Regions from separate parts of the Nonomuraea sp. B12E4 genome, predicted to be linked through region 3. Evidence: riboswitches for the same ligand, from Rfam matches in the RefSeq annotation. Region 3 holds a riboswitch; each other region holds the start of a gene.
What was found. Region 3 has a riboswitch for cyclic di-AMP ahead of ABGB18_RS37820 (hypothetical protein). Riboswitches for the same ligand answer to the same signal wherever they lie in the genome.
Positions count from the first base shown of each region.

Region 1: it holds a riboswitch for cyclic di-AMP, as region 3 does, so the genes downstream of both, ABGB18_RS16940 (C40 family peptidase) here and ABGB18_RS37820 (hypothetical protein) in region 3, are expected to answer to the same signal.
Region 2: it holds a riboswitch for cyclic di-AMP, as region 3 does, so the genes downstream of both, ABGB18_RS21880 (C40 family peptidase) here and ABGB18_RS37820 (hypothetical protein) in region 3, are expected to answer to the same signal.
Region 4: it holds a riboswitch for cyclic di-AMP, as region 3 does, so the genes downstream of both, ABGB18_RS36565 (GH25 family lysozyme) here and ABGB18_RS37820 (hypothetical protein) in region 3, are expected to answer to the same signal.

Region 1 covers NZ_JBDPME010000006.1:231,926-239,612, reverse strand. The annotation lists gene cimA (citramalate synthase) at 1-209, opposite strand, end outside; gene ABGB18_RS16960 (thioredoxin domain-containing protein) at 448-1,092, opposite strand; gene ABGB18_RS16955 (O-methyltransferase) at 1,153-1,797, shown strand; gene ABGB18_RS16950 (branched-chain amino acid aminotransferase) at 1,840-2,937, opposite strand; gene ABGB18_RS16945 (3-isopropylmalate dehydrogenase) at 3,142-4,188, opposite strand; cyclic di-AMP (ydaO/yuaA leader) riboswitch at 4,287-4,426, shown strand; gene ABGB18_RS16940 (C40 family peptidase) at 4,429-5,031, shown strand; gene serA (phosphoglycerate dehydrogenase) at 5,590-7,179, opposite strand; gene ABGB18_RS16930 (hypothetical protein) at 7,422-7,687, shown strand, end outside.
Region 2 covers NZ_JBDPME010000009.1:149,150-156,836, forward strand. The annotation lists gene ABGB18_RS21860 (PH domain-containing protein) at 1-108, opposite strand, end outside; partial or broken gene ABGB18_RS21865 (LuxR C-terminal-related transcriptional regulator) at 305-511, shown strand; gene ABGB18_RS21870 (NYN domain-containing protein) at 1,296-2,567, shown strand; gene ABGB18_RS21875 (C40 family peptidase) at 2,663-3,637, shown strand; cyclic di-AMP (ydaO/yuaA leader) riboswitch at 4,179-4,344, shown strand; gene ABGB18_RS21880 (C40 family peptidase) at 4,418-4,918, shown strand; gene ABGB18_RS21885 (hypothetical protein) at 5,294-6,202, shown strand; gene ABGB18_RS21890 (M48 family metalloprotease) at 6,227-7,687, shown strand, end outside.
Region 3 covers NZ_JBDPME010000025.1:8,495-16,181, forward strand. The annotation lists gene ABGB18_RS37790 (helix-turn-helix transcriptional regulator) at 1-323, opposite strand, end outside; gene ABGB18_RS37795 (ATP-binding protein) at 565-1,041, shown strand; gene ABGB18_RS37800 (DinB family protein) at 1,298-1,798, opposite strand; gene ABGB18_RS37805 (hypothetical protein) at 1,810-2,529, opposite strand; gene ABGB18_RS37810 (DoxX family protein) at 2,564-2,968, opposite strand; gene ABGB18_RS37815 (hypothetical protein) at 3,111-3,239, shown strand; gene ABGB18_RS37820 (hypothetical protein) at 3,257-4,213, opposite strand; cyclic di-AMP (ydaO/yuaA leader) riboswitch at 4,219-4,355, opposite strand; gene galT (galactose-1-phosphate uridylyltransferase) at 4,424-5,503, opposite strand; gene ABGB18_RS37830 (DeoR/GlpR family DNA-binding transcription regulator) at 5,500-6,279, opposite strand; gene ABGB18_RS37835 (TrpB-like pyridoxal phosphate-dependent enzyme) at 6,542-7,687, opposite strand, start outside.
Region 4 covers NZ_JBDPME010000023.1:22,752-30,438, forward strand. The annotation lists gene ABGB18_RS36545 (nickel-dependent hydrogenase large subunit) at 1-10, opposite strand, end outside; gene ABGB18_RS36550 (hydrogenase expression protein HypE) at 24-1,004, opposite strand; gene ABGB18_RS36555 (DUF6789 family protein) at 1,178-1,687, shown strand; gene hypF (carbamoyltransferase HypF) at 1,742-4,063, opposite strand; cyclic di-AMP (ydaO/yuaA leader) riboswitch at 4,361-4,508, shown strand; gene ABGB18_RS36565 (GH25 family lysozyme) at 4,518-5,246, shown strand; partial or broken gene ABGB18_RS36570 (AbgT family transporter) at 6,025-6,262, shown strand; gene ABGB18_RS36575 (PPOX class F420-dependent oxidoreductase) at 6,409-6,873, shown strand; gene ABGB18_RS36580 (SAM-dependent methyltransferase) at 7,389-7,687, shown strand, end outside.

The DNA.
Region 1 (7,687 bases), on a different contig from region 3:
TGCTTCAGGTCGAGCTCTGTTCGGGCCTGCCTGAAGAACTCTGTGTCCTTGGGGTTGGCGCCCGGCCAGCCCCCTTCGATGAAGCCGACGCCCAGGCTGTCCAGGTGGCGCGCGATGGCGAGCTTGTCGGCGACAGTCAGGTTGAGCCCCTCCTGCTGGGCGCCGTCACGCAGCGTCGTGTCGTATACGTGGAAGCGGTCGTCGGCCATGGGTTCTCTCCGGAAGTCTTCGACTGGTTCTGGAGTTCTGGTGGGTCTGCGCGGGTTCTGCGGATCTTGGAAAACAAAAAGACCCCTCACGGACGTGAGAGGTCTGCGCGCCGGCGGTCTCCCTTGGTCAGCCGGCGCGCCTGCCGATAATGAGCAGACCGCTGAACATAGTGCTCATCAGTCTGCCACACGTGGTCACCATCTGGCACATCGATCTCACCTTGTGGGATGAGTGTCGTTACACCACGACACCGTCGCCCTGGGTGATGACCCGTTCGAGGGCCGCCGGGTCGAACGCCTCCTGGCCCAGCATCTGCCCGTCGAGCAGCACCGTCGGGGTGCCCTCCAGCCCTGCCTTCGCCGTCTGCTCCAGATGGTCCTTCGCGTACGACTGCGAGGTGACACACTGGTCCACGTCCGCTCCCGCCTGCCTGGCCGCGCTGGCCAGGTCCTCGACGGTGAACCCGGAGGCCACGCCGTGCGGCGCGGGCTGCATGGCGTACAGCTCGTCGCGGAAGGTCAGCCAGCTCTCCTCGGGCACGCAGCGGGCGGCAGCGGCGGCGCGGACGGAGTTGGAGCGCATGGGCTCGTCCTGGAAGATCGTCACGGTGTGGAAGACGACCTTGACCTTGCCCTCCATGGCCAGCCGCCGGATGGTGGCGTCCACCCTGGCGTGCAGGTCCTTGCAGACGGGGCAGTCGAAGTCCTCGTACAGGTCCAGCACGGGTGCGTCGCTGGACCGGTCGGCCAGGACCATGCTGCCGTCGACCTGGCGGCTCAGCCGCACCCCGTCCGGCGACGCTCCCGGCTCCGAGAACGCGAGCACCCCGAGTGCGGCGATCGCCACGCACGCCGCGGCGACCGCTACCAACCGCTTCATCATCAGCCCACTTCCCACGTCATTGATCGCGCAGACCCTACCGGAAACGGAAACAATGGCCGTATGAAGGCATACTTCCTGGACCCCGCCGTGGCGCAATATGTCCAGACTCACAGCTCTTCACCCGACCCGCTACTGGAGGAGCTGGCCAAGGAGACCGCGGCCGCCACCGGAGACTCCGCGGGCATGCAGATCTCCCCCGACCAGGGCGCTTTCCTCACGATGATCACCCGGCTGGCGGCGCCCCGGGTGGTCGTGGAGGTGGGGACGTTCACCGGCTACTCGTCCGTGTGCATCGCCCGCGGGCTGACCGGCGGCCGGCTGCACTGCTTCGACGTGAGCGAGGAGTGGACCTCGATCGCCCGCCGCTACTGGCGCCGGGCCGGGGTCGAGGACCGGATCACGCTCACGCTCGGGCCCGCGCTGGAGACGCTCGCCGCCTTCGACGAGACCGTCGACCTGGCCTTCCTCGACGCCGACAAGGGCAACTACCCCGGCTACTACGAGCTGCTGGTCGCCCGCCTGCGCCCGGGCGGGCTGATCATCGCGGACAACACGCTGCGCAGGGGATGGGTGGCCGACCCCGCCCACGAGGAGACCACGACCGTGGAGATCCGCGAGTTCAACGAGCTGGTGATCGAGGATCCGCGGGTGAGCGTGCTCATGATGCCGTGGGCGGACGGCATGACCATGATCACGAAGCACTGAGGTGGGACCGCCCGCCGGCACGGGCGATCCCACGGCCCCCGACTAGACGATCTTGTGGACCCAGTTGTGGGTGTCGGGGCGGGAGCCGTACTGGATGCCGACGAGCTCCTCGCGCACCCGCGTCGTCACGGGGCCCTGCGTGCCGTCGCCGACGGTCCAGGCGCGGTCGGCGCCCTTCACCGTGCCCACGGGCGTCACCACGGCCGCCGTCCCGCACGCGAACACCTCCGTGAGCTCCCCGGACGCGCACCCCGCCTGCCACTCGTCGACCGAGATCAGCCGCTCCTCCGCCTCCAGGCCCAGCTCGCCGGCCAGCGCCAGGATGGAGTCGCGGGTGATGCCGGGCAGCAGGGTGCCGGTCAGCGCCGGGGTGACGAGCTTGTCGCCGAAGACGAAGAACAGGTTCATCCCGCCCATCTCCTCGACGTACTTGTGCTCGTGGGCGTCCAGCCACACCACCTGGTCGCAGCCGTTGGCCACCGCCTGCCGCTGCGCCACGAACGCCGCCGCGTAGTTGCCGCCGCACTTCGCGAAGCCGGTGCCGCCGGGAGCGGCCCGCGTGTACTCGGTGGACAGCCAGACCGAGACGGGCTTGACACCCCCCGTGAAGTACGAGGCCGCGGGCGAGGCGATGACCATGTACCGGTAGGTCTTCGACGGGTAGTTGACCCCGAGTCCCGCCTGCGTGGCGATCATGAAGGGGCGCAGGTAGAGACTGTGCCCCTCGGTCGTGGGCACCCACTCCTTGTCGGTCTCGACGAGCAGCTCCAGCGACTCCACGAACGTCTCCTCCGGCAGCTCCGGCATGGCCATCCGGACGGCCGAGTGGTTGAAGCGGGCGGCGTTCGCGTACGGGCGGAAGGTCACGATCGAGCCGCCGCTCTGCCGGTAGGCCTTGAGCCCCTCGAACAGCTCCTGCGCGTAGTGGAAGACCGCGGTGGCCGGGTCGAGGGAGAGCGGCCCGTACGCCGCGAGCCGGGCGTCGTGCCAGCCGCGGCCCTCGGTGAAGTCGATGGAGATCATGTGATCGGTGAAGAAAGTCCCGAAACCGGGGTTCGCCAGTACCTGCTCCCGCTCGGCAGCGGTGCGAGCGTGGTCGGAGAGCTGCACGTCGAAGCTGAGCTTCTGAGCGACGGTCATGACGGAGGTCCTTCTCTCTGCGGTTCTGCGCAATCTACCGAAGTCTGTGGGAGTGGGGCACTGCCCGAGGGCGGTGCGTACCTTCCTATTGTCTCGCTATATGGGATGACAAGCGGCTGATGGGGTGGTTCGCCGGTCCGCACACGAAAAAGCGCCTGGAGGTCCTCGTGGGAACCGCCAGGCGCTCGTGGGGACTAGGCGGTCCTAGCCGGATACTCGCGCGGTGATCTCGTCGCCGATCTCACTGGTGGTGCGGCTCGCCCCGCCGGCCAGCCGGTCCACGAGGTCGTCGGCGACGGCCTGCTCGACCCTGGCCGCCTCGGCGTGCAGCCCGAGGTGGTCGAGGAGCATGGCGACCGACAGGATCGTCGCGGTCGGGTCGGCCTTGCCCTGCCCGGCGATGTCCGGCGCGCTGCCGTGCACCGGCTCGAACATGCTGGGCGCGGCGCCCTCGGGGTTGATGTTGCCGCTGGCCGCCAGGCCGATGCCGCCGGCGATGGCCGCGCCGAGGTCGGTGATGATGTCGCCGAACAGGTTGTCGGTGACGACCACGTCGAACCGCTCGGGCTGGCTCACGAAGAACATCGAGGCCGCGTCGATGTGGCTGTAGTCGGTGGTGACCTCGGGATAGTCCGCCGCCACCCGGTTGACCGTGCGCTGCCACAGGTCGCCGGCGTAGGAGAGCACGTTGGTCTTGTGGACCAGGGTCAGCTTCTTGCGGGGGCGCGACCTGGCCTTCTCGAACGCGTAACGCACCACGCGCTCGACGCCGTGGGCGGTGTTGAGCGACTCCTGGGTGGCGATCTCGTGGGGTGTGCCGCGCCGCATGACGCCGCCGGTGCCCGCGTAGAGGCCCTCGGTGCCCTCGCGGACGACGATCATGTCGATGTCCTCGGGCGACTTGCCGGCCAGCGGCGTCGTCACACCGGGGAACAGCTTGACCGGCCGCAGGTTGACGTAGTGGTCGAACTCGAACCGGATGCGGAGCAGGAGCTCGCGCTCGAGCACGCCCGGCGGCACGCTGGGGTCGCCCACGGCACCGAGCAGGATCGCGTCATAGCCGCGCAACTCCTCGAGCACCGCGTCGGGCAGCGTCTCACCGGTGCGGTGATAGCGCGCGGCGCCCAGGTCATAGTGCGTGGGCTCGAACTTCGTGCCGACGGCCTCCAGGACCTTGAGCCCTTCGGCCACGACCTCGGTGCCGATGCCATCCCCGGGGATGACGGCCAAGCGGATGTTACGCGACTCCATGGCGGTACCTTACCGGCTCGTCTCGACTGACGAACACACCATCTCATTTCTCGGACGTCCGATTTTAGGTGGTTTACAACGCTTTGACCGTTTCGTTAGAGTTCGTCCAGCCTAATCCGCACACCGCTGTGTGGAGCCGGGGACCCAAATCTCCCCTGGGGCGAGTCGGCAGCCGCCGTAGGGCCACTTCCAGGCCCGAGCCCGTCAGCTAACCCGGTAGGCCACGTGGAAGGACAGACCATGCCTCGCATCACCACCTGCCTTGCGGCCACCGCCGCCGGGCTCGCCCTGGCCTCTCCCGCCCAGGCCGCCACCTCCCACAGCCCCGACGTCGTCCGCCCCCAGGCCGCCGACTCCGGCGCGATCACGCTGACCGGCCCCCAGGTCAAGCACGTCCAGCAGAAGAGCCAGCCCAAGCCGGCCTGGAAGATCGCCCTCAACTTCGCCATGCGCAAGCGCGGCATCCCCTACGTCTGGGGCGGAACCAGCGACAGCGGGTACGACTGCTCCGGACTCACGCTCAAGGCGTACGCGCACGCCGGGATCGAGCTGCCGCGAACCGCGGCGGAGCAGTACAACGCGTTCTCCAGGAAGATCTCCTGGAACCATCTCAAGCCCGGTGACCTGGTCTTCTTCCACGGACTGGGGCACGTCGGGATGGTCTCCAGACCCGGTTACATGGTGAACGCGCCGCACACCGGTGACGTGGTCAAGGAGGAGCCGCTCTCTGACTGGCGCAGGGAGGCGTTCGTGGGCGCCGTCCGGCCCGACCCCAAGGGCGTACGGCTCTCCACGAAGCAACACAACGACCCACCGCCTGCCATGCTCACCGCCACCCTGTGAGCGGACGCGGCCCCGCGGCACCACCGCGGCACCACCGCGGGGCCGCCGCGGGGCCGCCCGGTCACGGCCTCGCAGACGACAAGGCCCTGCCGGGGATGAAGCGGTCGGCCGGTTCTACCGGCTGGAGTTCTGGGGCGCGCCGCCGTTGTCCCGACGGTCCAGCGCGATCTGCAGGGCCTCGGCGGCCTGGTCCTCGTGCTCTTCGGCGCGGTTGGCGGCATACATCTCGTACATGTGACTCATCTCATTTCGCGAGCGTGCCAATGGGGACTCGGATCCCGATCGCGAATCCGATCGGGCCTGACCTCGTGGTCCGGGTCGCGGACCGGACGAAAAGGGGCTTACCGGCCGACGCATCGCCACACCCCGCGGCGGGTCGTCGACCTGCCCTAACAGGCCCCGCCGCGGCAGGTAATGAGTACGAGAACCTGGCGCATATCCCCACCACAGTACCCCGAGCGTCTCGTTGGATGTCCTAGCATCTCGTATCGTGAGACAAACAAGGGGGCCGCCCCCGGTGTGATCCGGGTGGCGGCCCCCTTTGTGGAGCAGGGTCGCTCAGTCCTCCAGGTCCACCGAGCGGCCGCTCTCGGCGCCGATCTCGGCCACGATCTGGTCGGCCACGTCGGCCGGGATCGCCGAGTCGACGGTCAGCGCGATGAGCGCCTTGCCGCCCTTGACGTCCCGGGCCACCTGCATGGAGGCGATGTTGATGCTGTGCTCACCGAGCAGGCGGCCGACCACGCCGACGATGCCGGGCCGGTCGGTGTAGGTGAAGAAGCACAGGTGAGCCGTCGGCTCGATCTCCATCTCGTAGCCGTTGACCTCGACGATCTTCGTGATCTGCCGCGGGCCGGAGAGCGTGCCCGAGACCGAGACCTGACGTCCGTCGGCGAGCACGCCGCGCACGGTCACGACGTTGCGCCAGTCGGGGCTCTCGGAGCTGGTCACCAGCTCCACGGCGATGCCGCGGTCCTTGGCCAGCAGCGGCGCGTTGACGTAGGTGACCTGCTCCTCGATCACGTCGGTGAACACGCCCTTGAGCGCGGCCAGCTCGATCACCCGCACGTCCTGGGAGGCGATCTCGCCGCGCACTTCGACGTCGAGCTTGGTGGCGACCTCGCCGGCCAGCGCGGTGAACACCCGGCCCAGCTTCTCCGCCAGCGGCAGGCCCGGCTTGACGTCCTCGGCGACCACGCCGCCCTGGACGTTGACGGCGTCCGGCACGAACTCGCCCGCGAGCGCCAGCTTCACGCTGCGCGCGACCTGGGTGCCGGCCTTCTCCTGGGCCTCGTGCGTGGAGGCGCCCAGGTGCGGCGTGGCGACGACCTGGTCCAGCTCGAACAGCGGGCTGTCGGTGCACGGCTCCTTGGCGAACACGTCGAGGCCCGCTCCCGCGACGCGTCCCTCCTTGATCGCCGAGTAGAGCGCGCCCTCGTCCACGATGCCGCCGCGCGCGACGTTGATGATGCGTACGGACGGCTTGACCGCGTGCAGCTCCCGGTCGCCGATGAGCCCGATCGTCTCCTTGGACTTGGGCAGGTGCACGGTGATGAAGTCGGCCTGCTTGAGCACCTCGTCGAGGCTGAGCAGCTTGACGCCCATCTGCGCGGCGCGCGCCGGCGGCAGGTAGGGGTCGTAGGCGATCAGCTCGACGCCGAAGGGCTGCAGCCGCTGCGCCACGAGCTGGCCGATCTTGCCCAGGCCGAGGATGCCGACGACCTTCTCGTCGAGCTCGACACCGGTGTACTTGGAGCGCTTCCACTCCCCGTTCTTCAGCGCGGCGTGGGCCTGGGCCGTGTTGCGCGCGCTGGCCAGGATGAGCGCGATGGTCTGTTCGGCGGCACTGGTGATGTTGGAGGTCGGAGCGTTGACGACCATGACACCGGCCTTGGTGGCCGCCTCGACGTCAACGTTGTCGAGGCCGACACCGGCCCGGGCCACGACGCGCAGCTTGGGCGCGGCGGCGATGGCCTCGGCGTCGACCTGCGTGGCGGAGCGCACGATCAGCGCGTCCACCTCCGCGAGGGCGGGCAGCAACTGGGAACGGTCGGCGCCGTCGGTGTGGCGGACCTCGAAATCAGCGCCGAGTACGGCCAGGCCGGCTTCGGACAGTTCCTCTGCGACCAGAACGACGGGCTTGTTCACTGGCGTGGATCCTTCGGACATGCTGCGGGCTTGCGGGGGACACGTCCACGGATCCCCCGGCGGTCCCACAGAGTCTATCCACCGCTTGTGAACGCATTCACGAGATACCACGATGTGAGACAGCGTCTCGCCGTACCCGGCGGCGGCGAAACTCATCCAGAAGCGCATGAATCTTGTCTTGATCGGGAGATTTATTCGCCATTAGCCTGATAAGCCGTGGCCGACTACCTATGGTTCGTCATATGAGCATCGGGAATCCTGCGCTTGCCGACGTGCTCGCCCGGCATGGCACGCCTCACCGCCTCCTGGGCGCCCTCGCCGACGGTGGAGTCCTGGTGGCAGTGCGACCAGACCGTTCGGTCGTCCTGGGGACGACCCAAGCCGGTGACCGGGTGCTTCTCGGTTACACCGGCCCTGCTACGTACGCCAGGCACCGTGGCAGCCATTCCCTCTCGGCGTGCGACGCCGACACCATCCTGGACATCCAGCGCGTCACGGGCGTGCGGGA
Region 2 (7,687 bases), on a different contig from region 3:
CCAGGCCCGCCACGGTCCCGGCAGCAGCCAGGCGGCCGTCCCCGCTCCCGCGGCCAGCACCGCCGCCGTCACCACCGCCCGCACGACCCGCCTGCGCCGCGCTGCCACCGGGTGCTCGACCAGCTCGGACCCGACCAGCTCGGACCCGACCAGCTCGGACCCGACCAGCTCGGACCCGACCGGGACGGTGGCGCTCGTGGAGAGGCCGGGCCTGGTGGGGTGGTTCGGCGGCGGGGTGGGGCCAGGCCGGCCGGTCAGGGCCGGGGCGTTCGTGCCGGCGATGTCGGCGGCGAGGCGCCCGGCCAGGGCGCGCGGGCTGCTCGGGCGGCTCAGCGAGCGCGAGCGGGAGGTGGCGCTGGCCGTGGGGCGGGGCAGGTCGAACGCCGAGATCGGGCGGGAGCTCTACATGAGCGTGCCGACGGTCAAGGCGCACGTGTCGCGCATCCTGACCAAGCTGGACCTCAACAACCGGGTGCAGGTCGCGCTGCTGGTCTACGACGCCGGGGAGTGACGGTCAGCGGGCCGGCAGCTCCTCGATGGTGGCCCGGTGCAGCACCAGGCCGTCGGGGTCGGCGGGGCTGGGCTGCTCGCCGAAGTGGATCCTGCGCTGCCAGATCCTGGCCATGATGAGGCCGTGGCGGAGGCGCCACGCTCGCCTCCTGCAGCCTGCGCCGGTCCGCCGGGGCGGCGTCGTGCAGCCAGCCCCCGAACGTGTACGGCGGCACGTCACCGTCCGCGCGTTCCATGACGAAGAACGGCGTGCCGAGCGGTCCGGGTTCGGGCTCGAACCAGAGGGCCCGCGGCGCTGGGATCCCAGCTTTTTCCCTGGCCAGTAGCATGATCGCGAACTGGGCCCGCAGATCGTAGGCGGGAAAGACGGGAACGGCTTCTACCGCAGGTGCCAGCCTGGCTACGCAGCGCGTTGTGCCCTGACTCCAGGTGGCGGTGAAGAACAGGGTCTCGCTTGACATACCGTTTTCCGACGGTCTGGACACTTCGGACACCGTGGCGGTCTCCCCGAGCCGGTCGCCGAGCCAGCCGGCCAGTTGCCGGCGAAGTTTTTCCAGGTCGCGGGTGGAGGTACGCATCTGGTCGGTCACGGTCCGCCTCCAGGGTGAACACCTGTCCTGGGACAGTCGTACAACCCCCACCAAGCGCTTGTCCATATTCAGGTGGCCGTTACGGTCAGGTACGCGGCAGCCGTACCCTTGTCTGAAAGGGCATGTCACGAAGGGACAAGTGGGATGAGTTCAGCGGGTGAAGGCCTGTCTCGCCCGCTTCCCGAGCAGGTGCGGGTGAATGTCGTCGATCTGGCGGCCCAGGTTCTGGGGTCGGTGCCCGCTGCCTCCATCCCGCCGCCGCTGCGCGGGATCGCCAAGTTCGATCCGCGCAAGAGGGCCAAGCTGGGCAGCGCGCCCATAGCCGCGCAGCTCGAGAACGACAAGAAGTTCCGCGAGCTGGTCGCCGAGTCGGTGGCGGCCGGCTGGCCGGAGCTGGTCGTGGCGCTGGCCGACGGCAACGTCCCGCCCGCCGCCGATCCCGTGCTGGTGGCCGCGGCCGCCTATCTGACCCGGCCGCCGGGGTGGGCGGAGATGATCGAGTCCGCCCGTACGGACCTGGAGCAGCTGGCGGTGGCCGCCGAGGGGTCCGAGCGCGAGGAGGTGGTCGCCCGGCTGCGCGAGCAGCTCGCCACCCAGAAGAACACCGCCAAGGAGGACGCCGACCGGCTGCGCGAGCAGATCAAGGCGGCCCGCGCGGAAAACTCCGACTTGCGCCGCAAGCTCCACGACGCCCGCGAGCGGGCCAAGAGCGCGATGCGCCGGGCCGAGGAGATGGAGCGGACGGCGGAGGAGGCCAGGCTGGCCGCCTCGACCGCGGGCAGCGCGGGCGAGGCGGAGCTGCGGCGGCTGCGCGAGCGGCTGGCCGACGTGGAGAAGCAGCTTGAGGCCTCGCGGCGGGCCGCCCGCGAGGGCAGGAGCATCGAGGAGGCACGCCTCAGGGTGCTGCTCGACGCGCTGCAGGACGCCTCCGCCGGGCTGCGCAGGGAGCTCGCCCTGCCCAGCACGATCAGCCGGCCCGCCGACTCGGTCGCGGCGATCACGGGCGAGCGCCCGGGCGTGCGCGGCGTGCCCGCCCGTGCCCTGGCCGACGACGACCCGCAACTCCTCGACCAGCTCCTGGCGCTGCCGCAGGTGCACCTGATCATCGACGGCTACAACGTCACCAAGACCGGCTACGGCACGCTCACCCTCGCCGACCAGCGCAACCGGTTGATGGCCGGGCTCGGCGGGCTGGTGGCGCAGACCAGGATCGAGGTGACCGTGGTGTTCGACGGCGCGGAGCTCAACTCGCCGGTGCAGGTGGTGGCGCCGCGGGGGGTGCGGGTGCTGTTCAGCGCGCCGGGGGAGATCGCCGACGACCTGATCCGCCAGCTCGTACGCGCCGAGCCGCCCGGCCGGGCGATCGCCGTGGTCTCGTCCGACCGCGAGGTCGCCGAGTCCGTCAGGCGGATGGGCGCCAGACCCGTTACGTCTGGTTTGCTGCTGCGAAGACTGGGCCGCGGCTAAGTTACGAGTTGCTGAGTTTTCGCTGGATTTAGGGCAACCTCACCGGCCACTTCTGTACTATTTCGCCCCAGATATAATCCCTGGGAGGCGACGCTGTGAGTTTTGGCCGGGTGCCGGTAGCCGCTGGTCTCGCGATCGGCCTGGTGCTGTTGCCGACGGGCCCCGCGGGGGCCGACCCGAAGCCCACGATCGGGCAGGCGAAGGCCAAGCTCGACAAGCTCAACCATCAGGCTGACAAGGTCGTCGACCGGTTCAACACGGCCAATGAGCGCTACAAGAAGGCCAAGACCTCCTACACCGAGCTGAACGACAGCTACAAGCGCAAGCTGGCGACGGTCGCGGACCTGCGGGCTCAGGTGATCAACATGGCCGTCGAGACCTACACGATGGGCAACGACGTCACCTCCTGGCCGGGGCTGGTCGGCACGACCGACCCCCAGAACCGACTGGCGGGGCTGGCGCTGGCCGAGCAGTTGTCGCGGGAGCGGGCCCAGAAACTGGCGGCCTTCGACCGGGCCAACCGCGGGCTGAAGGCCGACCGGGACAAGGCTCAGAAAGCGCTGCAGTCGGCGGACAAGGAGCGCGACTCCGTCGAGAAGGAGCGCTCGGAGGTTCTCAAGCTGATCGTCCAGCAGAAGAAGCTGCTGAAGAAGCTGGGCGCCTACAACCAGGGCAACCCGAACAGCACCGGCATCCAGTACACCGGGCCGGCCTCGGGTAACGCCGCAGCGGTGCTGCGGTTCGCGTTCGCGCAGGTGGGCAAGCCGTACGTGTTCGGCGGGACGGGGCCGGGGGGTTACGACTGCTCGGGGCTCACCCAGGCGGCCTGGCGGGCGGCCGGGGTGTCGCTGCCCCGTACGACGTGGCAGCAGTGGGCGTGGGGGGCCAGCCGCAAGGTTTCCCTCAGCTCTCTCCGGCCCGGTGACCTGATCTTCAGCGAAGGGCTGGGGCACGTCAGCATCTACGCCGGGAACGGGAAGATCGTCCACGCTCCGCAGACCGGGGACGTGGTCAAGGTCGTCCCGCTCTCCGGCAACGCTCGCTCCATCGTCGGCGCCGTCCGCCCGTAACGTCCGCCTTGGTGCGGGTTTCCGGCTGAGGAGCCTGTCGGCAGGTCGTTTCGGTCGGCGGTGGGGCGCTTTTCGGGCTACTCCAGGTCCTCTTGTCGTGTCGCGTTGTGTCGCAGGCATGCCCTCTTCAACTATGTCGGATAGTAGGTCTCCGGTCTCCATTCCGAATCCGGCCGCGCCGATGGGCGTACGGCTGCGCGCGGGAGCGTTCCCACGAGTGGGGCTCGCGATAGAAGCGTGAAAGCTGTGACAAAAGCGACAATCGGCACCTGACAGGGCGCTGTGTTCAGAAGTGTGAGCAGGGTCACTTTTTGATAACGGCGCTTGGGGCTCCAGCAGGGACTTCTGCCTTTACTGGCCCCTTTATTTGATCTTTACAGCATGACTGTCGCTTTGCTGATCCTTGACCTTTCGGCGTAGCTTCTGGCGTCGTCGCGGTGCACAAGCCATGTCGCCGCGAACCGGCATCGGTCCCCTCCGATGTGAGACAGATAAAGATCCGCTGGTCGCCGTCGATATCACCATTCAGACACATAAGTCGGGCGGCGACCCGCCGAATCCGTGCAGCCAGGAGGCACGGAGCCGGGGACCCAGCGATCCCACATTCCCCAAGGGATCAGGGGTGAATCGGCGCGCATATCGCGCCGTAGGGCTACTTCCAGGCCCGAATCCGTCAGCTAACCCGGTAGGCATTCGTGGAAGACACAAGGAGAAATCCTGTCTGATTCCCTGCAAAACCCCCGTCTGTCCCGCCTTGCCCTGAGTGGTGTAGCGCTGACGATGACCGTGACGGCCGGAGGTTTGGTCCTCCATGCCCCGACGGCTCAGGCGGAGACGACAAGCGATTCGGCCCGGACCTCCACGGCCGCGGTGGCCTCAACCGCCGCGACCTCGAGCACGGCCAGGGTCGCCCGTCAGAAAGCGAAGGCCCGCAAGGCCGTCGCCGTGGCCAAAAACCAGATCGGTGACCCGTACCGTTATGGAGGCACAGGCCCTGGTTCGTTTGACTGCTCCGGTCTTGTCCAGTTCGCCTGGCGCAAGGCCGGAGTGAAACTCCCGCGCGTGGCGAGCAGCCAGTTCGTCCGCACCAGGACCAAGATCTCTTGGCGGAATCTCCAGCCGGGTGATCTGCTGTTCTTCAGCGGGCTCGGCCACGTGGGCATGTACGTCGGCAAGGGCAGAATGATCCATTCGCCGCGGACGGGCGAACGGGTGCGCATCGAAAAACTGGACGGATGGCGTAGGTCGTCGTTCGTCGGCGCGGTCCGCCCCGGCATGTAGTGCAGGCCCCCGCCCGTCGCTTGGGCGGGGGCCGCTGTTTTTCATAAACGCGATCTTGTACGGCACGTTCATAAACACGATCTTGTACGGCAAGCCGACGTCACGCCACCCGCCGTACGTGGCCGGCCATGTCCAGGGAGACGCCCGCTGACCGCCACCCATGGCCCGCCGTAACGGCGCACGGAAATACCGGGCGAGCAGTGGGCCGCCCGAGCTCCCACGTGTGGGCCCCCTCAAGCTTCCACATGTGGGCCGCCTACGGCCTTCTCGGGTACCTATCCCACGACAGCCACACAGGGAGCCACGCACCAACGCGCAGTGGACCGACCGGGAGAGGGCGCAGGCGATGGTCCGGGCCGACTACGATCGGGCAGCGTGTCCGTGCAGGTGAGGCGACCAGGCGTGGCGACCGGGCTACTGCTCCTCGCCTTCATCACCACCGCCAGCGTCCCCACCGACACCTTGACCTCCACCGGTAGCGGGACGGCGGCCACAAGTCCCGCCGGCACTTCCAGCCCCGCCCGTAGCCCGGTCCCCGGCGGGGTTTCGGTCCCCGTCGTTCCGTCCGGGTTGCGTGCCCGCTGGTCCGACGGCATGACCGTGTCCCGGGGGAAGCACTCGCTGGTCGTCGGCCACCGCGCCGCGCCCGGTTCGCTCGACGAGTTGGCGCGCAGGGCCGACGCGGCCGGGCGGCGGGTGGCGAGTGTGCTCGGCGGGCCGGTGCTTCCCCTGGTGGTCGTTCCGCGGACCGCACGTGAGGCCGCAGAGCTGGCCGGGGTGGAGCACGTCGATGGGCTGGCCGCGGTGGCGGACGGCGGCCGGGTGATCATCGTGCCCGAGTTCTTCGCCATGCTCAATTCCACGGGCAAGGATGTGGTCCTCACCCATGAGCTCACGCACGTCGTGGCGGGCACCGACGGTCTGCCCACCTGGCTCTACGAGGGGTTGGCCGACTACGTGGGCTACCGTGACGCCGGGCTTCCCGTGAAGACGGCGGCCGCCGAGCTCGCCGCCGAGGTGCGGGCCGGGCGCCTGCCTAGTGCCTTGCCCGGACCCGCGGCTTTTGCGGTGGACGGGCGGGACCCCGCACGGCTTGCGCGGGCGTACCAAGAGGCTTGGTTGGCGTGTCGGTTCCTGGCTGACCGGTTCGGTGAGGAGACTCTGGTGAGGCTCTACCGCGCGGCCCGGGCGACCGGCGTCGAGGAGGCACTCGCCTCGCTGGGGCTCTCCACGGCCACGCTGACGGCACGGTGGCGCGACTACGTGCGGGACCGGCTCGCGTGAAGAGCTCACGTTAGGGGGAGGCAGATGAGCGAACGGCGAGAAACGGACGACCCATCGCAGGAGGGCGCCCATCCCGGCGCTCCATCCCCCGCCGCCACCGACACCCCGAACACCGCCCGGCCGAGCACCGAACGGCCCGGCGACGGCGCGAGCCCCGCGGGGGTGGAGCGGCCCGGGGGCGGGGCGCGCCCGGCAGGGGTGGACCGGTTGGACGACGGGCGGGCCGCTCCAGGGGCGGAGTGGCAGGACGCCGGGGAGACACAGGGGCTTGGACGGGGTGTGGCGGAGACGGAGGGGGTTGGGCGGGGGCATCCTGAAGGCGTGTCCGTGAAGAGCGGTGAAGGGCTGAGGTACGAGGGGGCCGACGGCCCGCGGCTGAGGCGGCAGGCCGGGGTGGCGCTGGCGCTGCTGGCCGCCGGGGCCGTGGCCGTGGCCGGGTTCGGCACCCCGTGGAACGTGCTGGCCGCGGGGCCCCCCGACCCCGCCAGGGACTTCACCGCCGCGCAGATCGCCCGGGCGCAGGCGTTCGACGCGGCCACGAGCCTGCCCGGCCACCTCTCGCTGATCATCACCATCGCGTTCGCGGCGGTGCTGGTCGCCACCCCGTTCGGAGCGAAGGTCCTGGGCCGGTTGAGAGGCCCGCGGTGGCTGCGGGTGATCCTGGGCGTCGTGATGATCGGCCTGATCGCCGAGGTGATCAAGTGGCCGCTCGGCATGTGGTCGGAGACGCTTCTGCGCGACTACGGCCTGTCCACCCAGGACTGGGCGGGCTGGTCCGCCGACCGGCTCAAGAACTTCGGCATCGAGACGTTCCTGCTCGCCCTGACCCTGCTGGTCCTGGTGGCACTGGCGCGCAAGGTCCGGCGCTGGTGGATCCCGGCCGCCACGGGGGTGTTCGGGCTGGTGGTGGTGGCGTCGTTCGTGTATCCGGTGGTCATCGAGCCGGTGTTCAACGACTTCACGTCCATGCCCCAGGGCTCGCTGCGGACGAACCTGCTGGCCATGGCCGCGCGTGACGGCGTACCGGTCGAGGACGTGCTGGTCGCCGACGCCTCGCGCCGGACGACCGCGCTCAACGCGTACGTGTCCGGCTTCGGCGCCACACGCCGGATCGTCGTCTACGACACGCTGCTCAAGGCCCCGGAGCCCGAGGTGGAGCTGGTCGTGGCGCACGAGCTGGGCCACGCCGAGCACAACGACGTGCTCTACGGCACGTTCGTCGGCGGCCTCGGCGCGGCGCTGGGCGCGATCCTGCTGTTCCTGGTCTTCGGCCCGGTACGGCGGAGCGCCGGCGTCACCTCGATCATCGATCCGCGCGCGGTCGGCGCGCTCATGGGCCTGATGACCCTGGGCTCGCTGCTCATGGGCCCTGCCCAGAACCTGATCAGCCGGCACATCGAGGCCCGGGCCGACGCCCACGCGCTGGACATCACGAGGGATCCGGCCACGTTCATCGCCATGCAGAAGCGCCTGGCGATCACTAAT
Region 3 (7,687 bases):
CCGACGTACGCATGGAACCACGTGGGCAGGACATCGTTGAACCGGTGCCACCAACCAGGCTCGTTGGCGGTGGCGACCAGCTCGAGTACGGCGGAGCGGGCCTGGTTGTCCACGACCCCGTACAGGGTCAGGAGGTCCGCCACGTCGCGTTCTTTGAACCCCACTCGGCCCAGCTCCATGCGGCTGATCTTGGATTCCGAGCCACGGATGAGGTGGCCCGCCTCCTCACGAGTGACGTTCTTCGCTTCCCTGAGCTTGCGCAGCTGGGAGCCCAGGAGGATGCGCAGCGCCGTCGGTCCGGAACCCGGCTGGTTCTGCGTCACTTTGCCTCCTATCAAGGTCCGCACACACAGTGACACCACATTGCCGGGTATGACAAGGTCTCAGCCCCGTGTCCGGTTCGGATACCTATGCACCAAAACGCCGCTTACACCTGCACGTTGCAGCTGCACGTGCATTTGGGTCTTGCAGCTGCAGCGATCGTGACCCATGATGGCTTAGTGCATAGTGGGATATTGGGCAAAACATGCACTTACGATGACCGAACGGGGAGGTATCTGCGGCATGGTGGGCGATCCTCTGGCCACTGCCGATTGCCTGCAGATCACCCGGGACGTGGGCTTCGACCGCCTTCTCATGGGCGGGAAGCCGTACACGACTTCGTGCCCATTGCCCTTTCAGGCCGACTCGGTCAAAACCGCCCGTGACGTGACACGCTCGACGCTACGCCGATGGGGCGTGCCCGAACTGGGCGACGACGCCGCGCTGGTGGTCTCGGAGCTGGTGACGAACGCCGTCAGGTATGCGATGTACGCGGGCGGGCGGCGCGAGATCCAGCTCCTGCTGATGCGGGTCGCGCCGCACGTGCTGCTGGCGGTGGCCGACCCCAGCGACGAGGTGCCCCGCCCCAAGGAGCCGGATTTCATCTCCGAGAACGGGCGCGGCCTTTACATCGTCGAAACCTACAGCCAGTGCTGGGGCTGGGACCCACTGGCCCGCGGCGGCAAGGCCGTGTGGGCGCTGTTCCGCACGGAGTCCTGACCCCGGGCCTTTCACAGCGGCGTTCCGGAGCGGCCTTTCACAGCGCCGTTCAAACGTGGCCCGGAATCCCGCGGTCAAAATTCGACCATGGAGGAGGCCCGCGGGGCGCACCTAACGGCGCCCCGCCCCGGGCCGGTCAGCGGCCGTTCTCCTGGAGGCCCCCGGCCACGTGCGGCGGGTGGCGGTCGGCCCGGCGAAGCCGTACAGGATGAAGTTGTTGAAGGGTTTTGAAGGGCGCTTCAGTTGGCCGGAAGCGTCAGTCGCCGGTGGCGCCGTCGATACGTTCGCGGAGCAGGTCCGCGTGGCCGTTGTGCCTGGCGTACTCCTCGATCATGTGCACCAGGATCCAGCGGTGCGTGCAGTCCTGGCCGTTACGGTCGCCGACCGCGTCCAGGGGCTTGGTGGCCGAGATGGCACGGGCCCGGTCGATCTCGGCCCGCCAGGTGGTGAAGGCCTCCTCGACGGAGGCGGTGTCGACGTCGTTGAAGTCGGCGTCGTTGTCCACGTCCTTGCCCCAGAGCTTGGGGATGTCCTCGCCGTCCAGGACCCGGCGGAACCACGTGCGTTCGACGTGGGCCATGTGCCTGACCAGCCCGAGCAGCGACATGGTGGAGGGCTCCGCGGAGCGCCGGCGCAGTTGCTCGTCCGACAGATCCGCGCATTTGACGGCCAGCGTGCCGCGGTGCCATTCGAGCCAGTTGTTGAGCACGGTCAGCTCGTCGCCGACAAGGGGTGGAGGGACGCGGGTATCGATCACGGGATCCGACCCTACCCGGTGACCGGTCCTGATCTCACCTGGCTTTTCGCCTGGAAGAGGCGGTGGACCGCCTCCCGTACCGTGGCGTCCCTGACGTTGGCCACGAAGTCGTCGGGGGTGTCGCCGCACAGGTGCCGTAGCTCGGGGGATTCGTCCAGGAGGTCCTGGATGAGGGTCCGCTGCGGGGTCAGGCGGCGGGGGCGGCCCCGGGCGTCGGCCAGGCAGCCGTGCCGGCCCGTGTAGACGAAGGCTCGCGAGCCGTTCAGGGCGAGTGTGCGGCGGTCGTAGTTGGGCTCGGTGAGGTCCAGGGCCGCGAGCTGGACCTCGTCGAGCCAGAGCACGAACAGCCTGGACGTCTCGCCGGGGGTCTCGATCGGTGCGGCCGGCACGTAGCCCCAGCGGCTCACGTGGGCGGAGACGCCCGGGGCGATGCCGGGCACGTCGGCCATCGTCATGGGGACGACCGGGTGTACCCGGTGATCGCGGAACTTTCTCAGTAACTGGCTGGGCGCGGCGTTGGAGCCGACGGCGACGACCTGGTGGCGCAGGCGCATCGGCGGGCGGTCCAGGCGGGCCAGAAGGTCGGCCAGCCGTTCGCCCCCGGCCCGCCACCCCTCCCCCGCGGCCCGCAGCGGCACGTACGCGTCGTCCACCAGGACGCCGGGGCGCGCCGGGATCCGGCCGGGGTAGGTGAGCGGGCGGGACATGGGGTCGTCCTCGAAGAGCCGCATCCCAACAGCATGGCCGCCGTCCGCCCATGCCGCGTCACCTGCCCGCGACGGAGGCCCGGAGCCGGGCGGTGCTCTCCCTGCGTCCCCAGGCGATCACCGCGCAGAGCACCAGCAGGACCAGGGGCAGCACCATGGTGCCGCCGGACAGGAACAGCTCAGTCAGCGTCGCGCACACCATCAGCCCGCCGAGCGCCAGCCCGGCCGGGCCCGCGAGCCGGGGCACGACCAGCCCGACGGCGCCCACCACCTCCAGCACGCCGACGAAATGGCGGAACCAGTCGCCGAGCCCGATCGCCTCGAACGTCGAGGCGGACGGCTCCGCGTTCGCGAACTTGCCCAGGGCCGACATCACGAAGAACCCCGCCACGACCACCTGCAGGGCCCACAAGGCGACGGTGCGGGCCCTCCGGGGCCGGGTGGGGCTCGGTGCGTTTGTCATGATCTCCAGCCTCCTCTAAATGCCGTGACACCGACGCTAGGCTCCCAGGCCGCCGCGGAGAATCGATCTAGGTGCCCGGCGGGGGTGTACATAAGTGCACCCCGCCGGGATTCATGCTCCGCTGAGGGCCAGGGAGCCGGGGATGGCGGCGAACACCGTTCGCAACTCGGCCGCGAGGCGGGTCACCCACGCCCCGCCACCGTCGTCCATCCGCGCGAGCACCCTCCTCGGGCGCCGCCTGCACGGCAAGGCGGTCATCGACCTCACCTGAATCAGCCGCCGGCGCGCTCAGAACATCGAGATGTGCACGTGGTCGTAGTGGTTCTCGGTGATGCTGCCGCGGTTCTCCATCGCGCGCCAGCCGGAGCCGAGGTTGATGCGCTGCTTCCAGATCACGTACTTGACGCCCAGCTTGCCCTTGTTCTTGAGGGCCCATTCCGCGAGGCGGTCGCCCAGGGCGTTGTTGGCGCCGCTGGGCGTCGTGCCGCCCGTGCTCATCATGAAGTCGCAGGCCCGGCCCAGCGGGTGCTCACCGCTGGCGCCGGCCCGGAAGCAGCCCACCGCGAACGGCAGCGCGAAGTTCTTCTGCACCTGCGCCCGCATCAGCCGCGTGCGCTCGGTGATGTTGTCGGCGCCGGTCGGCAGTTCGGGCGCCCAGCTACCGTCGCCGTTGCGGCCGGGCCCGAACGGCACGAGATCCTCGAGCTTCTCGCGGATGTCCTTGATGACGTCCTCGGCGTCGTCGCGCTGCCCGGCCACCTCGCCTGCGTCCTCGCGGATCCGGGTGGCCAGGCGGCCGGCCTCGTCGGCGGCCTTCTTCCGCTCGTCACGGGCCCTGGCCACGGACTCCACGACGGCCTGCTGCTCGATCGTGAGCTGCTCGATCACGGCCGCCCCCGCGCCGTTCTCCGGCAGCATGAAAGCGGGCACCGAGGGGTCGCCGTTCTGGTAGCGCAGCCTGGCGATCTCGGCCACGCGCTGCTGGGACGTCTCCAGCGTGCGCTCGGCGGCGGCCAGGCGCTCCTTGGCCGTCTTGGCGGCCTGTTGTGCCTTGGCCAGCTCGACCCGCTTGAGGTTGTACTTCTCGATGAGCTTGTCGACCTTGCCGTTGAGCTGCTTGAGCTGGGCGCGGAGCTGGGCTTCCGTGGGTTTGGGGTCAGCCGACGCCGCGGTCGCCGGACCGAGGGCGACAGCGGTGGCGGTGATGAGACCAATGGCAAGCGTCGCGGGGGACGATACCGCCAAGAGGACATTCCTCTCCCTCAGCCTGCCGAGTTAGCTGACGGGTTCGGGCGTGGGAGCCGCCTGCCACGTACGTGGATTCACCCGCTGGTGCATGGGTCCCCGGCTCCCGGGCAACACGCCCGGGATTAGGCATGCAACGACCGTTACGGCCGGTGCATATCGGGATATTAGTGGTAGATCGCGAGTCATGCGACCTTAACTAGAAATCTATTAGTGATCTACCTGTGACCGAAGCATGCGTGCGGCCTCTTCCGGCAGCACGTCGTTGACGAACGCCCCCATCGCCGACTCCGAGCCCGCCAGATATTTCAGCTTCCCGGGCGCGCGCCTGATGCTGAACAGCTCCAGGTGCAGGTACGCCAGCTCCCTGTCCTGCCGCACGGGCGCCTGGTGCCAGGCCGAGATGTACGGCATCACCACCCCGAACAGACCGTCGAACGCCCGCAGCACCGAGGTGTAGAGGGGCGCGAACGCCACCCGCTCGGCCTCCGACAGCGCCGCCAGGTCGGGCACCTGCCGGTGCGGGTAGATGTGCACCTCGAACGGCCACCGGGCGGCGGCGGGCACGAAGGCCGTCCACAGCTCGTTGGCGGCCACCACCCGCGTCCCCGCGGCCCGCTCGGCGGCCAGCACGTCGGCGAACAGGTTTCCCGGCCCCCGATGCCGCGCGGCGGCGCCGAGTTGCAGCTTGGTCCTGGGCGTGACGTACGGGTAGGCGTAGATCTGGCCGTGCGGGTGGGCGAGCGTGATGCCGATCTCCTCACCCCGATTCTCGAAGACGAACACCTGCTCCACACCCTCGATCCCGGACAGCTCGGCCGTGCGGTCGGCCCACGCCTCCATGACCAGGCCCACCTGGGCGTCAGAGAGCCGGGAGAACGAGGAGGAATGATCCGAGGTGAAGCACACCACCTCGCACCTGCCCACCCCCGGCCGCGCTTCGCTCAAGCCGCCCACATCGTGATAAGTCCCAAGATTTCCGGAAAAAGAGGGAAAACGGTTCTCGAACGCCACCACGTCGTAGTCGTAGGCCGGGATCTCCGTCGACCGCGTGTCCGACGACGGGCACAACGGGCACTCCGCCGCCGTGCCCGCCGGCTGGAACGTCCGCGTCTGCCGGTGCCCCGCCACCGCGACCCACTCCTCGGTCAGCGGGTCGTACCGCAGCTCCGAGGCCACCGGCCGGGGCTCGAGCGGACGCCGGTCGAGCGCGCTCCTGTCGGCGTCGTCCCGCCGGTCGAAATAGATCAGCTCCCGGCCGTCGGCCAGGTGGGCGATGGTGCGTTTCAACTCGAGTCCTCCGCGATGATCAGTTCTCCGGCCCGTTCGGCCAGCTCGGTGCGTGCTTGCTCGGGCAGCCCCGCGTCGCTGACGACCACGTCGGCCTCGGTCAGCTCGGCGATGGTGCTGATGCCGACCGTGTTCCACTTGGTGTGGTCGGCGGGGACGACCAGCCGGTGCGCGGCCGCCACGAGCTCCCTGTCGGTCTCGGACTCGAGCAGGTTGGGCGTGGTGAACCCGGCGCGCACGCTCATCCCGTGCACGCCGAGGAAGAGCGTGTCCACGTGCAGGCGGCGGATCGCGGCCACGGCCACCGGGCCCACCAGGGCGTCGGACGGGGTGCGTACGCCACCGGTGAGCACGACGGTGCGGTCGGCGCGCGGGTTGCGGTGGAAGACGTCGGCCACGGGGATCGAGTTGGTGATCACGGTCAGCTCGGGCACGGAGATCAGGTGGTGGGCCAGCGCCCACGTGGTGGTCCCGGCGGACAGCGCCACGGCGGTGCCGGGGCGCACGAGCCGCGCGGCCTCCCGGGCGATGATCTCCTTCTCCTGCTGCTGGCGGGCGGACTTGGCGGTGAAGCCGGGCTCCTCGGTCGAGCCGGGGCCGAGCGCGGTGGCACCGCCGTGCACCTTCTCCAGGAGCCCGCGTTCGGCCAGCACCTCAAGGTCGCGGCGTATGGTCATATCAGACACGCCGAGCTCGCGTACGAGGTCGGCGACGCGGACGCCGCCGCTGCTGCGCACCCGTTCCAGGATCGCCTGTTGACGCTGCTGTGCGAGCACGCCCGCTCCTTCCAACAGATTCCACCAAATTATGACACGCGATTGTTGGGGAATGTTAGTTCGGAGTGGAGTGCTTGCGCAGGCTGGGCAGGCGAGAGACGTTGGTGACCCATGACGCACTGATCACCGGAGGTGGGCTTATGGCCAGGCGCGCACGCAAGGGCAAGGCACGCAAGAAGAAGAAGGCCAACCACGGCAAGCGCCCCACGGCCCGTTGACGGATGGCCGCCCGCGGCGGGCGGCCATCCGGGAGCCGGGGATCTCAGCCCGGCAGTTCGGTGAGAGCCTGTTGGATGCGGTCCTGGGGGAGCGTGCGGTCCTCCAGCCGCCCGGCCAGGTAACGGTCGTAGGCGCCCAGGTCGAAGTGGCCGTGACCGCACAGCGCGGTCAGGATGACCTTCTCCTCGCCGCTCTCCTTGCAGCGCGTTGCCTCTGCGATGGTCTCGGCCAGGGCGTGCGTGGGCTCGGGGGCGGGCACGATGCCCTCGGTCCGGGCGAAGCGGACGCCGGCCTCGAAGCACTCGTTCTGTGAGCGGGTGACGGCCTCGAACAGGCCCAGCTCGTACATGTGGGACAGCAGCGGCGACATGCCGTGATAGCGCAGGCCGCCCGCGTGGATCGGGTCCGGCACGAACGTGTGCCCGAGCGTGTGCATCTTGAGCAGCGGCGTGAGCCCCGCGGTGTCGCCGAAGTCGTAGGCGTAGACGCCGCGCGTGAACGACGGGCAGGCGGCCGGCTCGACCGCGCGGAACACCGTCCCGATCCGGCCCGCCAGCTTCTCGCGCAGGAATGGGAAGGCGAGGCCGGCGAAGTTCGAGCCGCCGCCGGTGCAGCCGATGACCAGGTCGGGCATCTCGGGGAGCTGGCCGAGCGCCTCCTCGCCGATCACCGTCTGGTGCATGAGCACGTGGTTGAGCACCGACCCGAGCGCGTAGCGGGCGTCGGGCGTCGCCGCCGCCACCTCGACGGCCTCGCTGATCGCGATGCCCAGGCTGCCGGGCGAGTCGGGTGCGTCAGCCAGCACCTTGCTGCCCGAGCTCGTCGCGGAGGACGGGCTGGCGTGCACGGTGGCGCCGTAGACCTGCATGAGCGAGCGGCGGTACGGCTTCTGGTCGTAGGAGGCGCGAACCATCCAGATCTGGCATTCCACATCGAACTGGGTGCAGGCGAACGCCAGGGCCGATCCCCACTGCCCGGCCCCCGTCTCGGTGGTGAGCAGCCGGACACCCTCCCGGGCGTTGTAGTACGCCTGGGGCACGGCCGTGTTCGCCTTGTGCGACCCGGCGGGCGAGACGCCCTCGTACTTGTAGTAGATCCTGGCCGGCGTGCCGAGTGCCTTCTCCAGCCGGCGTGCCCGGATCAGCGGCGTCGGCCGCCAGAGCCGGTAGACGTCCAGCACCTCCTGCGG
Region 4 (7,687 bases), on a different contig from region 3:
GCGTTGCCACCTTGCCGCTCTCCCTAGTTTCCCCAGCGCGGGTCGTACCCGCTGGTCAGTCTGCGGCGGTTGTGGCGCCACTTCGGCTCCTTGTTGGCCGCGTTGTTGGTGATCGCGCGCAGGCGCCGGATCAGCGAGCCGTACGCGCCGCTGAGCGCGACGGACACCGACGCACCGGGGGGTTCGTCCATGAACGGCATGAACTTGTCGGGGAAGCCGGGCATCGTGCAGGCGATGCAGATGCCGCCCACGTTGGGACAGCCGCCGACGCCGTCCATCCAGCCGCGCTTGGTGACGTTGCAGTTGGCCACCGGTCCCCAGCAGCCGACGCGCACCAGGCACTTGGGCGAGTTGTAGTCGCGGGCGAAGTCGCCCTGCTCGTAGTAGCCGGCCCGGTCGCAGCCCTCGTGCACGGTCTTGCCGAACAGCCAGGTCGGCCGCAGCATCTCGTCCAGCGGGATGGTCGGGGCCAGGCCCGCCGCCTGGTAGAGCAGCCAGGTCAGCGTCTCCATGAAGTTGTCCGGCTGCACCGGGCAGCCGGGCACGTTGACGATGGGCAGGCCGCCGGCGGAGCGGAAATCCTTGCCCAGATAGTCGGCCAGGCCCATGCAGCCGGTCGGGTTGCCGGCCATCGCGTGGATGCCGCCGTAGGTCGCGCAGGTGCCGATCGCGACGACGGCCCACGCCTTGGGCGCGAGCCGGTCGATCCATCTGTTGACGGTGATGGGCTCGCCGGTGATCGGGTCGTTGCCCATGGAGGTCCAGTAGCCCTCGCCGTTGATCCGCTCGTTCGGGATCGAGCCCTCGACCACGAGGATGTACGGCCCGAGCTCGTCCCGGTCGGCCTGGTGGAAGGCGGCCATGAAGGCGTCGCCCACCTCGGTGGCCAGGACCTTGTTGTGCAGGTGCACCTTGGGCAGCCCTGGCACCAGCCCGAGCAGGACGTCCTCGATGCTCGGCAGCGTGGCCGCGGTGACCGACACGGTGTCGCCATCGCAGCTCATGCCCTCCGATGTCCACAGGATGTGGATTTCATCCAGGGCAGTCTGAGTTCGCGTGGTTGTCATGGCCCAAGCCCCCTTCTTGGCCCGCTGTAGAGGTTTGAGACCGGCGCCTTTCGGTAGCCGTTCTGCATCTCTACGTAGCGGACATACCGCGCTGACGAAGGTTGCAAACCATGACGCAGACGCTCCCAACCCATCCCGCCCACCAGGATGAACAGCGAAAACGCCCACCCACTCGGCCTCGCCGGTCCCTGCCGAAGGCCGCCACGCGGGGTGCGATCGGCTCCATGGCGATGTCCGGTCTGCGGCAGTTCACCACGGCGTTGGGAGTAGTGCGGAAGGTGCCGCCGGAGGCTCTGCTCGAACGTACCGCTCCTGAGGTCCTCCGCGAGCTGCCCGTCGAGCGCCGACCGGCGGCGGTCGAGCTGGTCCACTGGGGGGTCGGGGCGGTCGGCGGGGCGGTGTTCGGGCTGCTGCCGGGGGCGGTGCGCGGCCGCGCCTGGGCCGGGCCGGTCTACGGAGTGGCGTTCTGGGCCTTCTTCCAGACGGTCGTCGCCCCGGCACTCGGCCTGCCGCACCGCCACCACACCGTGTCGGAACGCCTGGCGCTGCTGGCCGACCACATCCTGTACGGGGTCGTGGTCGGCGCCTCACCGTGGCCACACCAGGACCAGCCTGACTGATCGCTGTTCCGGCTCGCCGTGGCCGATCAGCGTCGAGGCGCACCCGCGGGCGCGTCACGTTCGGGTGGGCTGGTCGCCGTACAGGTCACGGGCGGCGGCGACGGCCACCTGGCCGAGGCTGATGCCGCCGTCGTTGGGTGGCACCCGGGTGTGGGTGAGCACCCGGAAACCGGCCTCGCCGAGCAGATCGACCGTGCGCCGTGCCAGCAGCAGGTTCTGGAAGACGCCGCCGGACAGCGCCACCGCGGAAAGGCCCGTCTCCTCGCGCAACCGGCGGCAGCAGCCCACGATGAGGTCGCTCACGCCGTTGTGGAAGCGGGCGGAGATGATGGCGGGGCCGGTGCCCGCCCGCAGGTCCGCCGCGGCAGCCCGCACCAGGTCCGCGCCGGCCACCACGAAGGGGCCCGCTCCGTCCGACACGGCCGCCGGGTAGGAGCCCCGCTCGGCGGGGTCGGCGAGCTGCTCCAGCTCGATCGCGGCCTGCCCCTCGTAGGCGACCGTGTCCCGCACGCCGACCAGCGCCGCCACGGCGTCGAACAGGCGGCCGGCACTCGACGTCAGCGGCGCGTCGGCGCTGCGCGCCAGTGAGGTCACGCCGGCCCACCAGCGCTCGTTGCGCCGGGCCACGGCCAGCGCGTCGCCCTCCCCGTCCAGGTAGGCGGCGGCCATCCGCCACGGCTGGCGGATCGCCGCCTCGCCGCCCGGCATCGGCACCGGGGCCAGGTGCCCGGCCCGCTCGAACGAGGCCAGGTCGGCCAGCAGGAACTCGCCGCCCCACAGCGTGCCGTCGAGGCCGTAGCCGAGCCCGTCGAACGCGACGCCGATCACCCGGCCGGACTCGCCGTTGTCGGCCAGGCAGGAGGCGATGTGCGCGTGGTGGTGCTGCACCCCGACCGGCGCCACGTCCGGCAGCAGCTCCATGGCGTACTTGGTGGCGGGGTATTCCGGGTGCAGGTCGTGCGCGACGACCTCGGGCCGCACGCCGAACAGGGTCTGGAGGCGGGCGATGCCCTCGGTGTACGCGCGCAGGGTGGCATAGTCGGCCAGGTCCCCGAGGTGCGGGGAGACGATCGCACGCCGCCCCTTGGCCAGGCAGAACGTGCTCTTCTGCGCGGCTCCGCAGCCGAGGATCTGCCGGGGCGCCCGGCCGGGCAGCATGATCGGGCGCGGGGCGTGGCCGCGCGAGCGCCGCAGCGGCATCGCCTGCCCCCGGAAGGAGCACACCACCGAGTCGTCGGCGGGCTGGTGGATGGGGCGGTCGTAGGTGAGGAACGCGTCCGCGATGCCGGCCAGGCGTTCGAACGCGTCGCGGTCGTCGTACGCGATGGGCTCGTCGGCGGTGTTGGCGCTGGTCAGCACGATCGGCGCGGCGACCTCGGCGAGCAGCAGGTGGTGCAGCGCCGTGTACGGCAGCATCACCCCGAGCCGCCGGTTGCCCGGCGCGACCGCGTCGGCCACATGCGCGTCCGCGCGCCGGGGCAGCAGCACGATAGGCCGGGCCCGGTCGGTGAGCAGGTCGGCGGCCACCGGGTCCACCTCGCACAGCCGCCGGGCCTCGTCCAGGTCTGCCACCATGACCGCGAACGGCTTGTCCGTCCGCCGCTTGCGCCGCCGCAGTGTGGCGGCGGCGGTCTGGTCGGTGGCCGGCACCGCCAGGTGGTAGCCGCCGACGCCCTTGACCGCCAGCACCCCGCCCGCGCGCAGCACCTCGGCGGCACCGGCCAGGACCTCGGCGGTGCCCGCCAGCACCCCCGCGATGCCCGCCAGGGCCCCGGCGGCGCCTGCCGGTGGCTCGCCCGGCGCGCCGACCAGGCTGAGGCGGGGGCCGCACGCCGGGCAGCAGATGGGCTGGGCGTGGAAGCGCCGATCCGCCGGATCGTGGTATTCGGCCCGGCAGTCGGCGCACATCGCGAAGCCCGCCATCGTGGTCAGCGGCCGGTCGTACGGCAGCCCGCGCACGATCGTCAGCCGAGGCCCGCAGTTGACGCAGTTGACGAAGGGGTAACGGTAGCGCCGGTCGGCCGGGTCGGCCAGCTCGGCCAGGCAGTCGGCGCAGGTGGCGATGTCGGGCGACACCAGTGCGCGGGACAGGCCCGAGGGGTCGCTCTCGACGATCAGGAACCCGCCCTCCGGCCGCGCCGCCCGTACGCCGGAGGTGACGGTCACGCGGTCGATGGCGGCCAGCGGCGGCGCGTCGCGTTCCAGCCGCAGCAGGAACTCCTCGATCTCCCGCCGGCCGCCCTCCAGCTCGACGAAGACGCCGCGGGCGTCATTGCCCACCAGCCCCGCCAACCCCAGCCCGGTCGCGAGCCCGTGCACGAACGGCCGGAAGCCCACCCCCTGCACGACGCCTTCGACCCTGACCCGCACCCCCATCGAGCCAGTGTGCAACGAAAGGCGCGGAAATCCCGGCTGGCACACCGGTACCACATGACAAGCACCATGACTGGCAGTCACCAGGGCATCCCGAGACCCCTCGGATGCCGCCGACAGGGCGTTTACCGACACACCCCAAGGATTCTTTACCGAGCCCACAACCCCTACGGATCCGGGGTTTCCGCACGTTACCCACCGCAGCCGCATTTGACCTACTTGCCACCTTTAAGTATCGATATATACCTTTTGGCAAGCGCGGCCGATGCTTTGACAAGCGTTCGTCGTAGTGTTGCCAGTTCGTTGACCAGGCCTAATCCGCACTCGGTGCGGGGCCGGGGACCCATCTTCGGGGGTGAATCGCCCGCCGGCTCAGACCGGCGGGCGTAGGGCACTTCCAGGCCCGAACCCGTCAGCTAACCCGGTAGGCGCGTGGAAGCAAGGAGTCACCGCCCTCATGCTGAACCCAAGCAAACGCTTCAGCCTCGCCATCGCCGGCGTTCTCCTGGCCGGCACGACCGCCGCCGCGGCCGGCACCGCGCTCGCGTCCGTCACCGACAACGACGAGCCGCTGGTGCCCGCGGCCCAGGCGCAGCCAGGGCAGCTCACCTACGGCCAGGACATCTCCAACCACCAGCCGCTGTACAACTGGACCACGAGCTCCGCCCAGTTCGGCATCATCAAGGCCACCGAGGGCCTCGACTTCCGCGACGCCTCCTTCGCCCGGCACTGGCAGGAGCTGGGCAAGAAGGGCATCGTCCGCGGGGCGTACCACTACGGTCACCCGCGCAACAACCCGATCGCCGAGGCGAACTTCTTCCTGGCCACGGTGAACGCCCAGCCCGCCAAGCGCGGCGACCTGCTGGTCCTGGACCTGGAGACCACCGACGGCAAGACCGTCTCCGAGGTCAACGACTGGGCCAGGACCTGGCTGTCGTACGTGAAGGACAAGACCGGCGTCGCCCCGATGTTCTACAGCAGTTGGCGCTTCGCCGACACCTACGGCCACGGCCTGTCGGAGTACCCGCTGTGGGTCGCCCACTACGGCAAGCAGAGGGGGACGGTCACCCCGCCCGCCGACTGGAAGTCCTGGACCATCCACCAGTACTCCGAGTCGCCCATCGACCAGGATGTCTCGACGCTGACTCCCAGCCAGCTGCGCGGCCTGGGCCGCCAGACGGCCTGACCGCCGACCGCTCAGTCCGGCGCCTGGTAGCGCTCCTCCAGGGTGGCGTGCTCGTCCAGGCCGATGAGCTTGTTGAAGTCGTCGAAGCCGAGCATGTTCGCGCATGGAGCGGGTGTCACCCTGGGCGGCGAGCGCTGGACCGCGCGGCGTACGTTGAGCGGTCTACACCCCCTGAACCGCCGCGCACCCCTGGGCTCCTTGTGGAGTCCGGGGGTGGGGCCGCGTATCGACTGGCCGGCGGCGTGCTCCCATGCACGCCCGAACTAGCCGCTTTCATGGTGGTGACGGGCCCGATCGCCCCCGCGATCACCAGGTACCGCCACCGTTGCGCCATCGCCCGTAGTCGCCCGTGATGAGCAGGTCCGCCGTCAGTGATGTCCGGAGCGGCGTCAAGGTCGCGTACGTCCTGGCGTCGCTCCGCCAAGGTGTCATGGTCATCGCCGTGACGTCAGGTCCACCCGCGGATCAGCGGCGGCGCCGCCGGCGGCGGGCGCTTCTGCTGTAGGCGCCCCTGTCCCTCGGGTTCGGGTAGGGACCTGTGACGACGATCGCAGCCGCCAGATAGTGCTGGACAGACATGACGTCCTCCTTGGTGTGAGTGCCGGGCGGGTGTGTTTTTCCCGGCACTCACACGTCCAACTGATCGAATACCCCCAAACTTCCCATTGAGTCGATTTATGGGATATTTATCCCGTAGGTTTTACCACTTCTGGACCGAGCCATGCCGTACCCGAACGGCCGAGACCGATAGTTGCCCCATCATGGGGGTACGCGTGGCAGCGGTGAGGCGCTCTACCGCATCGCCGGCTCCTGCACCAACGCCCTCACGCCGATGAGCCCCTACTTCCTGTTGGTGCTCGGCTTCGTCCAGCGCTACCGCAGGTCCGCCGGCATCGGCACGCTGATCGCCCTCACCCTGCCCCCTCAGCCTGGTGATGCCGGTGGCCTGGACGCTGTTCTTCCTGGCGTGGCGGGCCCTCGGCATTCCCCTCGGACCGGGCGCTCCCGTCCGGTGACCACCCCGTAGATCAGGGAACCTTCTGTGCCATCGGCTCCCGCGTGGACCGGCGTGGAGCTGCGCGAGGCGGGTGCCGGGGTGGGCGGGGGCGCGGTGGCGGGATGAAAGGATCGAAAGCCTTGGTACGACTGAAAGGCACTTGAGATGGCTCCGAACATCGCTACCGCACGCCGCGTCGAACTGCCCGAACTGCTCGACTTCCTTCGTCCCAGGCACCACGGGCTGCTGTCGACCACCCGCGCGGACGGCCGGCCGCAGCTCTCGCCCGTCGCCTGCGGGGTCGACGACGGCGGCCGCATCGTGGTCTCCACCTATCCCGACCGCGTCAAGGCGATCAACGCCCGGCGCGACGAGCGGGCCTCGATCTGCGTGCTGTCCGACGACTGGAACGGCCCGTACGTGCAGGTCGACGGGCGCGCCGAGGTGCTCGACATGCCCGAGGCCCTGGAGGCGCTGGTGGACTACTACCGGTGCATCGCGGGCGAGCACCCCGACTGGGACGACTACCGCGCCGCCATGGTCCGGCAGGACAAGTCGCTGATCCGGCTGCACATCGACCGCTGGGGCCCGATCGCCACCGGCGGCTTCCCGGCACGCCTGGCACAGTGACTCAGGGCCACGCGCGCAGGCCCTCGTGGCGGACCGTCCAGGATTCCGGGAAACCGGGTGCCCGCGGCGGGCCGCCGTCCCAGCCCTTGGCCATGAGCGCGACGGCCGCCAGCAGGCCGCCGTTGCCCGGCAGGTAGGCGGGCAGGGCGGCGGACGAGCGGCTGCGCGAGCTCGGCGCCAGGCCCGCGCCCTTCGTGCTGGTCTACCGGGAGGTGGCCGGCTGCGGCGCGCGCTTCGCCTTCGACGCCTGCGACCGGCGTGAGCCGCTCGCCGAGGTGATCCGCACCCACCTGGGCAGGGATTGAGCCATGGAGTCCGTGCTCACCTACGGCGCCCCCGCGCTGAAGTTCGCCCCCGGCGCCCCGGCCGGGGGACGCGGACGCCGTAACGGAGCTGCTCGGCTCGATCGAGAACTGGTGATCCGGCCCGAGCTGCGCGCGAGTGCTATTTCACATCTTTCCGCGTGCGCCAGCTTTGGATCACCCCCCCAAATCCGACAAATGACGAGAAGCCATATGACAGGTGATTTCCCTCCCACCGGTCGCGCGCGCCCGCCCCGGATCGACACTTCGATGCCGCACACCGCACGCATGTGGAATTACTGGCTCGGCGGCAAGGATTATTACGACATCGACCGCGAAGTAGGTGACCATTTCAGTCAATCATTCCCGGATATTGTGCATATTGCCCGCCTGTCCAGGCATCTGCTGGCCCGCATCGTGCGTTATCTGGTCGACGAGGCGGGCGTGAGCCAGTTCCTCGACGTCGGCACCGGCCTGCCCACGGTGGACAACACCCACGAGGTAGCCCAGCG